DNA from 2 places in the Micromonospora sp. NPDC051141 genome. Region 2 is predicted to be linked to the other one. Evidence: riboswitches for the same ligand, from Rfam matches in the RefSeq annotation. Region 2 holds a riboswitch; the other holds the start of a gene.
The links. A riboswitch is a leader RNA that binds a small molecule or an ion and turns the genes downstream of it on or off. The one in region 2 is predicted to bind thiamine pyrophosphate.

Region 1 (3,977 bases), on a different contig from region 2:
GGCCATCGGCGGGCTGGCCGCCCAGCCGGCGGTGACCTCGGTGATCGCCGGCGCGACCACTCCGGAGCAGGTACGCGCCAACGCCGAGGTGGGCACCTGGCAGCCCACCGACGAGGACCTGGAAGCCCTCAACGCCCTCCTCTGACCCCGCCCCCACCCCCTACCCAAAGCCAGCCTTCGCCAGGGGTGGAACGTCATGGGTGTCTCACGACCTTTTTGACACCCATGACGCTCCACTCGCCGCCAGCACCGGCCGCGGGTGGAACGCCATGGGTGTCCGGGGGAAGGGGTCAGTGGGGTGGTGTCGGGGCGCGGCGTTCAGCGAGGGCCTGGCGGACCAGTGCGACGGTGGCGTCGGGACGGCGCAGCACGTCGTCGGCGGTGAACCGGAGCACGACCCAGCCAGCCGCACGGAGCGCGTTGAGACGTGCCACATCACGCCGGAAGTGTGCCCGCTCACGGTGGTGGTCGCCGTCGTACTCGATCGCGAGGCGCAGCACCGGACAGGCCAGATCCACCCGGGCCACGAAGCGTCCGGCCGCGCGTATCTCGTGCTGCGCGGTGAGTGGGCCGATGCCGGCGTCGAGGAGGAGTAACCGCAGGCGAGTCTCCATCGGGGACTCGCTCAACGGTTCAGCCAGCGTCAAGACCTCGCGCAGCAGCGGCGCACCCGGCCAGCCGGACCGGGTTTCGGCGTAGTCACGCAGCGCGGACAGCCTCACCACCCGGCGACGCAGTAGCGCGTCCACGGCGACCAGCGCCTCCACCCGGGGGCCCAGCCGACCGAGGTCGAACGCGGTGCGCAGCGCGGTGGTGACCGGCAGCCCGGCGAACCGGGTACGGTCCTCGTCGGGCAGTGACGACCGCACGACCGTCAACTGCGGGTGCGGGCGCAGCCGGACGTCTGTCGGCAGTAGCACAGTCACCGGCGCGTCACGGCTGAGCAGCTCGGCACCGAACAACCAGGCGGCGCTCCCGTCCCGCCAGCACGGCACCCGGCGGCAGGCGCAACGCCACCGCCTCGCACCACATCCGATGGTCGTCGACACGGTATCCGTGCCGGTGCACGTACACGTCCGGCAGCAGGCGGACCCACGTCGGCCCGCGGAGCATCGTCCAGGTGAGCAGCCCTTCGGAGACGGCACGGCTGCCCCGGAACGGCAGGCGCGCAAGGCAGCGCGGGATACGCGCGGGAACGGACATCCTGGCAGCGTGCTGTGACGTGACGGTCAGCCGCCGTCCCGGCCCGCCGGGTGGTGCGGTCCTGGGAAAAAACTCACCCGGTCTTCCGTACGGCGGGGAGGCGTCGTACGGTAGGCCGCAAGTGACCCACGGGAGCCCGGTGTGGACCGGGCTGAGAGGGGGGCTGACAGCCCCCGACCGTTGAACCTGATCCGGGTAATGCCGGCGCAGGGAGGAGCGTTGCCGTGCCGTCCCTGGGACGACTGCATCTCATCACCGACACCCGACCGGGGCGGGATCCGCTCGGCGTGCTGCGTGCCGCCATGCCGGTGGGCCGCGCCGAACTCGTCGTGCAGGTCCGCGTGACGGACGACGCCACCGACCGGGAGGCGTACGAGCTGGCCCGCCGGGTGGTCGAGGCGTGCCGGCCGTACGGCACGTGTTGCCTAATCAACGACCGGTTGCACGTGGCGCTCGCGGTGGGCGCGGCCGGTGGCCACGTCGGGGCGGACGACCTGCCGGTGGCCGCCGCCCGCCGGGTGCTCGGCGTCGACGCGGTGCTCGGCGCGACCGCCCGGGAGCCGGACGCCGCCCGGGCCGCGGTCGCCGCCGGAGCGAGCTACCTGGGCGTGGGCCCCTGCCACGCCACCACCACCAAGCCGGGGCTGCCCGCGCCGATCGGCCCGGACGGGGTACGCGCGGTCACCGACGCGGTGACCGTGCCGGTGATCGCCATCGGCGGGGTGACCGCCGCGGCGGTGCCGGCGTTGCGGGCGGCCGGGGCGTACGGAGTGGCGGTGGTCGGAGCGCTCAGCTCGGCGGCCGACCCGGCGCGCGCCACCGCCGAGCTGCTCCGGGCGCTGACGTGTTAGGCGGGGCCCCTTCCGCTACCGGAGGCGTTGACAGGGGGCCCTTCCTTTCCGAGGTGGGGGTGGTGGGGGCGGGGCCGGTGGGGCTGGCGATCGCGTGGCGGTGCGCGCAGCGCGGGCTGCGGGTGAGCGTGTACGACGACCGGCCCGGGTCGGGTGCGTCGCGGGTGGCCGCCGGCATGCTCGCCCCGGTCGCCGAGGCGTACTTCGGGGAGCGGGAGCTGACCGGGTTGCTGGTCGAGTCCGCGGCCCGGTGGCCGGCGTTCGCCGCCGAGCTTGCCGAGGCGAGCGGCGTCGACCTGGGCCACCGCACCGAGGGCACGCTTGTGGTCGGGCTCACCGCCGACGACCTGGCCGAGGCGGGGCGGCTGTGGTCGTACCAGCAGGGGTTGGGGTTGCCGATCACGCCGCTGCGCCCGTCGGCGCTGCGCGACCGCGAGCCGGCGCTGGCCACCCGGGTGCGCGGCGGCGCGGTCGCGCCCGGCGACCACCAGGTCGACCCGCGCCGCCTGGTCGCCGCGCTGCGGGTCGCGGCGGAGCGGGCCGGCGTGACGTTCCGGCCGACGCGGGTCGGCGCGCTGTCCGAGGTGGACGCGCGGGTCACCGTGGTCGCGGCCGGCTGCGGCGCGGCGGCGCTGACCGGGCTGCCGGTCCGCCCGGTGAAGGGCCAGGTGCTGCGGCTCCGCGCGCCCGGCGACGGTCCGCCGGGCTTCCGGCACGTGATCCGGGGGTACGCCGACGGCGAGCCGGTCTACCTGGTGCCCCGGGCGGACGGCGAGGTGGTGGTCGGCGCCACCGTGGAGGAACGCGCGGACGTCGAGGTGACCGCCGGCGGTGTGCTGCGGCTGCTCCGCGCCGCCGCCGAGCTGGTCCCCGAGCTGACCGAGTACGCGCTGGTGGAGGCCGTCGCCGGGCGGCGCCCGGGCACGCCGGACAACGCGCCGGTGATCGGGGCGCTGCCCGGCCGGCCCGACGTGCTCGCCGCCACCGGGCACCACCGGCACGGCATCGTGCTCACCCCGGTCACCGCCGACCTGGTCACCGAACTGATCGTCAGCGGCGGGCCGGACCCGGCGCTCGCCCCCTTCAGCCCGGCACGGTTCGCGAAGGAGCGCCTGTGGAACTGATCGTCAACGGCACGGGGCGGACGCTGCCCGAGGGCGTCACGCTCGCCGAGGTGGTGCGCGCGGTCACCGGTCAGCAGCGCGGCCTCGCGGTCGCGGTCAACGGCGAGGTGGTGCCGCGCGGCGGCTGGCCGGCGAGCGTGCTGCGCGACGGCGACCGCGTCGAGGTGCTCAGCGCCGCGCAGGGCGGGTGACCGGGATGTCCCTGGAGATCGGCGGCGTGCCGCTCGGCTCCCGGCTGGTGCTCGGCACCGGCGGCGCGGCCAGCCTGGACGTGCTGGAGGCGGCGGTCCGGGCGTCCGGCACGGAGGTGGTGACGCTGGCGCTGCGCCGGGTCGACACCACGCCGGGTGGCGCGGGCGGCCTGCTCGACCTGCTGGAGCGGTGCAAGGTACGGCTGCTGCCGAACACGGCCGGCTGCCGGACCGCGGTGGAGGCGGTGAAGACGGCGCACCTGGCCCGGGAGGCGTTCGACACCGACTGGGTGAAACTGGAGGTGATCGGCGACGAGCGCACGCTGCTGCCCGACGGGGTGGAGCTGCTGCGCGCCGCCGAGGAGTTGGTCGCCGACGGGTTCACCGTGCTGCCGTACACCTCGGACGATCCGGTGCTGGCCCGGCGGCTGGCCGACGTCGGCTGCGCCGCCGTGATGCCGGCCGGGTCGCCGATCGGCTCCGGTCTGGGCATCGGCAACCCGCATCACCTCCGGCTGATCCGGCAGGCCGTCGACGTGCCGGTGATCCTCGACGCCGGTATCGGCACCGCCTCCGACGCCGCGCTCGCCATGGAGCTGGGTTGCGAC
Region 2 (3,977 bases):
GTGGGTCACCGTGACCACGCCGTGGCCGGCGTCGCGCAGCTCGGCGAGCAGGTCGACCAGTTCCCGCCAGGTGCGCCGGTCCTGGCCGAACGTGGGCTCGTCGCAGATCAGCAGGCGGGGCGCGGTGGCCAGGGCGGTCGCCACGCTCAGCCGCCGCGCCTCGCCGCCGGAGAGGGTGTACGGGTTGGCGCCGGCCAGCCGGTCCAGTCGCAGCCGGTGCAGCAGCGCGTCCACGGTGGCGGTGACCGCCGCCTCGGACTGCCCGGTCCGGCGCGGGCCGAGCGCCAGTTCGTCGCGGACCGTGCCGGTGACGAACTGGTGCTCCGGGTCCTGGAAGACCGAGCCGATCCGGCGGGCCAGCGCCGGCGCCCGCCAGCGGTGCGGGGGAGTGCGCGCGTCCCGCCCGGCCAGTTCCGTGGCCGCGGTGACCGTGCCGGTGTCGGGGCGCAGCAGGCCGCCGAGGAGCAGCGCCAGCGTGGACTTGCCGGCGCCGTTCGGGCCGAGGACGGCGAGCGCCTCGCCGGCGCGTACCCGGAGGTCGGTGGGGGCCAGCCGGGGCGGCAGGCCGAGCCGGTCGGCGGTGAGCAGCACGTCGCCGGCCGGCGCGGTGGCGGGTCGCGGCGGCACGGTGTGCCCGGGCACCCAGACCCCGGCGGCGGCCAGCGCCTCGCCGTGCGCGGCGAAGACCGCGTCGGGCGGCCCGTCGGCGCGCACCCCGCCACCCGGTTCCAGCACCACCACCCGGTCGACGAGCGGCAGCGCCTCGGCGACCCGGTGCTCCACCAGGATCAGCGTGGTGTCCGGGTCGAGCGCGTCCGCGACCGCCCGGCGGATCAGCGCGGCGCCGGCCGGGTCGAGGTTGGCGGTCGGCTCGTCGAGCAGCAGCAGGCCGGGACGCAGCGCGAGCGCCCCGGCGAGGGCCAGCCGTTGCTGCTCGCCGCCGCTGAGCGCGGCGGTCGGGCGGTCCCGGTGGTAGGGGAAGCCGACCCGGCGCAACGCCTCGTCGACCCGGGGCCAGATCTCCTCGGCCGGCACGCCGCGGTTCTCCAGCCCGAACGCGACGTCGTCGCCGGAGCGGGCCATCACGAGCTGGGTCTCCGGGTCCTGGAACAGCACGCCGACGCGTTCGCGGGCCTTGCGCGGGTCCAGCCCGTCGATCTCGACGGTGCCCTCCTGCTCGCCGGAGTCCTCCGGCAGCAGCCCGGCCAGCGCCGCCAGCAGCGTGCTCTTCCCCGCCCCTGACGCCCCCAGCAGCAGCACCCGCTCCCCGCCCTCGACACGCAGATCAACCCCGCGCACCGCCCACGCCCGGCGTCCCCCGTGCCGCCACCCGAACCCCCGCAGAACCACCCCGCTCACCGCGCCACCCCCTCCCCAGCCTCGTTGATCAAGGAGTTTGCGTCAGGAAAACCCGCCCATGGTTGACGCAAACTCCTTGATCAACAGGGGGAGGGGGCCGTCAGACCAGGGCGCGGTCGCGGCCGGCGGGGAAGCGGTCCAGGACGCCGGTGTTGGCCAGGGCGCGGGTGAGCACCCACGCGCCGAAGCCGGCGACGATCGTGGCGCTGACGATCGTGATGAGCGCGTACGGGAGGCGGTAGGAGGTCAGCTCGTACGCCTTGTTCCAGTAGACGAAGTCGAAGATCGCCGCGCCCAGGCCGGTCAGCGCGCCGGCCAGCACCGCCACCGGCAGCTTGAACGAGCGGTAGCGGAACGCGGCGAACGCCAACTCCGCGCCGATGCCCTGCATCAGGCCCTGGAGGATCACGATGCCCGCCCACTGGCTGCCCAGCAGCGCGGAGACGATCGCGGCCACCGTCTCGCAGTAGAGCGCGGCGCCCGGCTTGCGGATGATCAGGCCGGCGAGCACCGCCGGGATCAGCCACACGCCGTAGAGCACCGCCTGCGCGGGCGGAAAGAACGCGAACGCCGCGTCGGTGGCGCTCCAGAGCAGGCCCCAGGCCCAGAAGACGACGCCGAAGGCGACGGCGATGACCGAGGCGACGACGATGTCGACGGTACGCCAGCGGTTGCTGTCGGTGTGGTTCACGGTGGCTCCCAGTTCGTGGTGAGGAACCAGGAGAAGACGCACGCCGCGCCCGGAATGCCGGACGTCGACGCGGCTGGAGGTCGACCGAACTCCCTGCGCTGGCATTACCCAGATCAGGTTCGAGGGTCTGCGGGCACCGGCCCGCACTCTCAGCGCTGTGCGCTCCCCTGTCGGATGTGAAGTTGTCTCGTCGCAGACGCTAGCACCGACGTCGGGGCCGGGCCCAGCAGGGCGACTGTCGGTAGGCTGGCGATCATGCGGGTCGAGACGCGAAATCTGACGTTCGAGGTACGCACCGGCGGCCCCGAGGGCGGCGACCCCGTCCTGCTGCTGCACGGCTTTCCGCAGCACGCCGGCGAGTGGGACGCGGTGACGCCCGCGCTGCACGCCGCCGGGCTGCGCACGTACGCGCTCGACCAGCGCGGCTACTCGCCCGGCGCGCGGCCGGCGGCGGTCGAGGCGTACCGGATCCCGGAGCTGGTGGCCGACGCGGCGGCCGTGCTGGACGCGCTCGGGGTGACCGCCGCGCACCTGGTCGGCCACGACTGGGGCGCGATCGTGGCCTGGGGCCTGGCGGCGGCGCACCCGGATCGGGTGCGGACGCTGACCGCGGTGTCGGTGCCGCACCCGGCCGCGATGGGCCACGCGCTCGCCAACGATCCCCGGCAGAAGGCCAAGTCCGCCTACATGGCGCTGTTCCGGATGCCGGGCAAGGCGGAGAAGGTGCTGCTGGCGCTGCACGGCGCCGTGCTGCGCCGGATGCTGCGCGGCGTCGGCGACGCGGCAACCGTCGCCCGGTACGCCGACCCGATGCGGGAGCCGGGAGCGCTCACCGCGGCGCTGAACTGGTACCGCGCGATGAGCGGGTCGGACATGAAGGCGGTCGGCCCGGTGGCGGTGCCGACCACGTACGTCTGGAGCGACAAGGACGTGGCGATCGGCCGGACCGCCGCCGAGGCGTGCGCGGGACACGTCACCGGTGACTACCGGTTCGTGACCCTGTCCGGCGTCAGCCACTGGATTCCCGACGAGGCTCCGGGCCCGCTGGCCGAGGCGGTCCTGGCCCGGATCCGAGGGACGGAGGAGGCATGACGGTGAGCGCCGAGGCGTACCTGGAGACGGTCACGTCGACGATGCGGCGGGTGGCCACCGAGCAGCGGGCGAACGTGGCGGAGGCGGCCGATCTGATCGTGGCGGCGCTGCGTGCCGACGGGGTGGTGCACGCGTTCGGCACCGGGCACTCCGAGGCGCTCGCCATGGAGATCGCCGGCCGTGCCGGCGGGCTGGTGCCCACCAACCGCATCGCGCTGCGCGACCTGGTCCTGCACGGTGGCGAGCCGGCCGACGTGCTCGGCCCGAAGCTGGAACGCGAGCCGGCGGTGGCGCACCGGCTCTACGAGCTGGCCCCGGTCCGGCCGCCGGACGTGTTCGTGCTCGCCTCCAACTCGGGCGTGAACGGGGCGATGGTCGAGTTCGCGTCGATCGTGAAGGAGCGCGGGCACGGGCTGGTGGCGATCACCTCGGCGCGGCACTCGGCGCGGATGACCTCGCGGCACCCGTCCGGGCGGAAGCTGGCCGACTTCGCCGACGTGGTGCTGGACAACGGCGCCCCGTACGGCGACGCCACGCTGCCGTTGCCCGGCGGCGGCGCGGTCGGCGCGGTCTCGTCGATCACCGCCGCGCTGCTGGCCCAGCAGATCACCGTCGAGGTGGTGGCCCGGCTGGTGACGGCGGGGGAGCGACCGCCGGTCTACCTGTCCGCCAACATCACCGGCGGCGACGAGCACAACGCCGAGCTGGAGGCCCGGTACGCAGGGCGGATCCGCCGGGGATCGTGAGCCGGTTTCGCGAGCGCCCGAATCGGGCACAGGCGCTGCTGCCGGCGGGTGTTCACCCGCCGGCCGTGCCGTCTTCACCGGAGGTTCGC

Region 1: it holds a riboswitch for thiamine pyrophosphate, as region 2 does, so the genes downstream of both, thiE (thiamine phosphate synthase) here and ACIA6B_RS21760 (ECF transporter S component) in region 2, are expected to answer to the same signal.

What each region holds. Positions count from the first base shown of each region.
Region 1 is NZ_JBITFD010000001.1:89,508-93,484, reverse strand. Features, by position in the region: gene ACIA6B_RS00435 (aldo/keto reductase) at 1-145, shown strand, start outside; gene ACIA6B_RS00430 (endonuclease domain-containing protein) at 291-926, opposite strand; gene ACIA6B_RS00425 (hypothetical protein) at 934-1,203, opposite strand; TPP riboswitch at 1,322-1,433, shown strand; gene thiE (thiamine phosphate synthase) at 1,428-2,054, shown strand; gene thiO (glycine oxidase ThiO) at 2,048-3,178, shown strand; gene thiS (sulfur carrier protein ThiS) at 3,169-3,369, shown strand; gene ACIA6B_RS00405 (thiazole synthase) at 3,375-3,977, shown strand, end outside.
Region 2 is NZ_JBITFD010000011.1:201,848-205,824, reverse strand. Features, by position in the region: gene ACIA6B_RS21765 (ATP-binding cassette domain-containing protein) at 1-1,359, opposite strand, end outside; gene ACIA6B_RS21760 (ECF transporter S component) at 1,460-2,050, opposite strand; TPP riboswitch at 2,123-2,229, opposite strand; gene ACIA6B_RS21755 (alpha/beta fold hydrolase) at 2,306-3,142, shown strand; gene ACIA6B_RS21750 (sugar isomerase domain-containing protein) at 3,139-3,888, shown strand.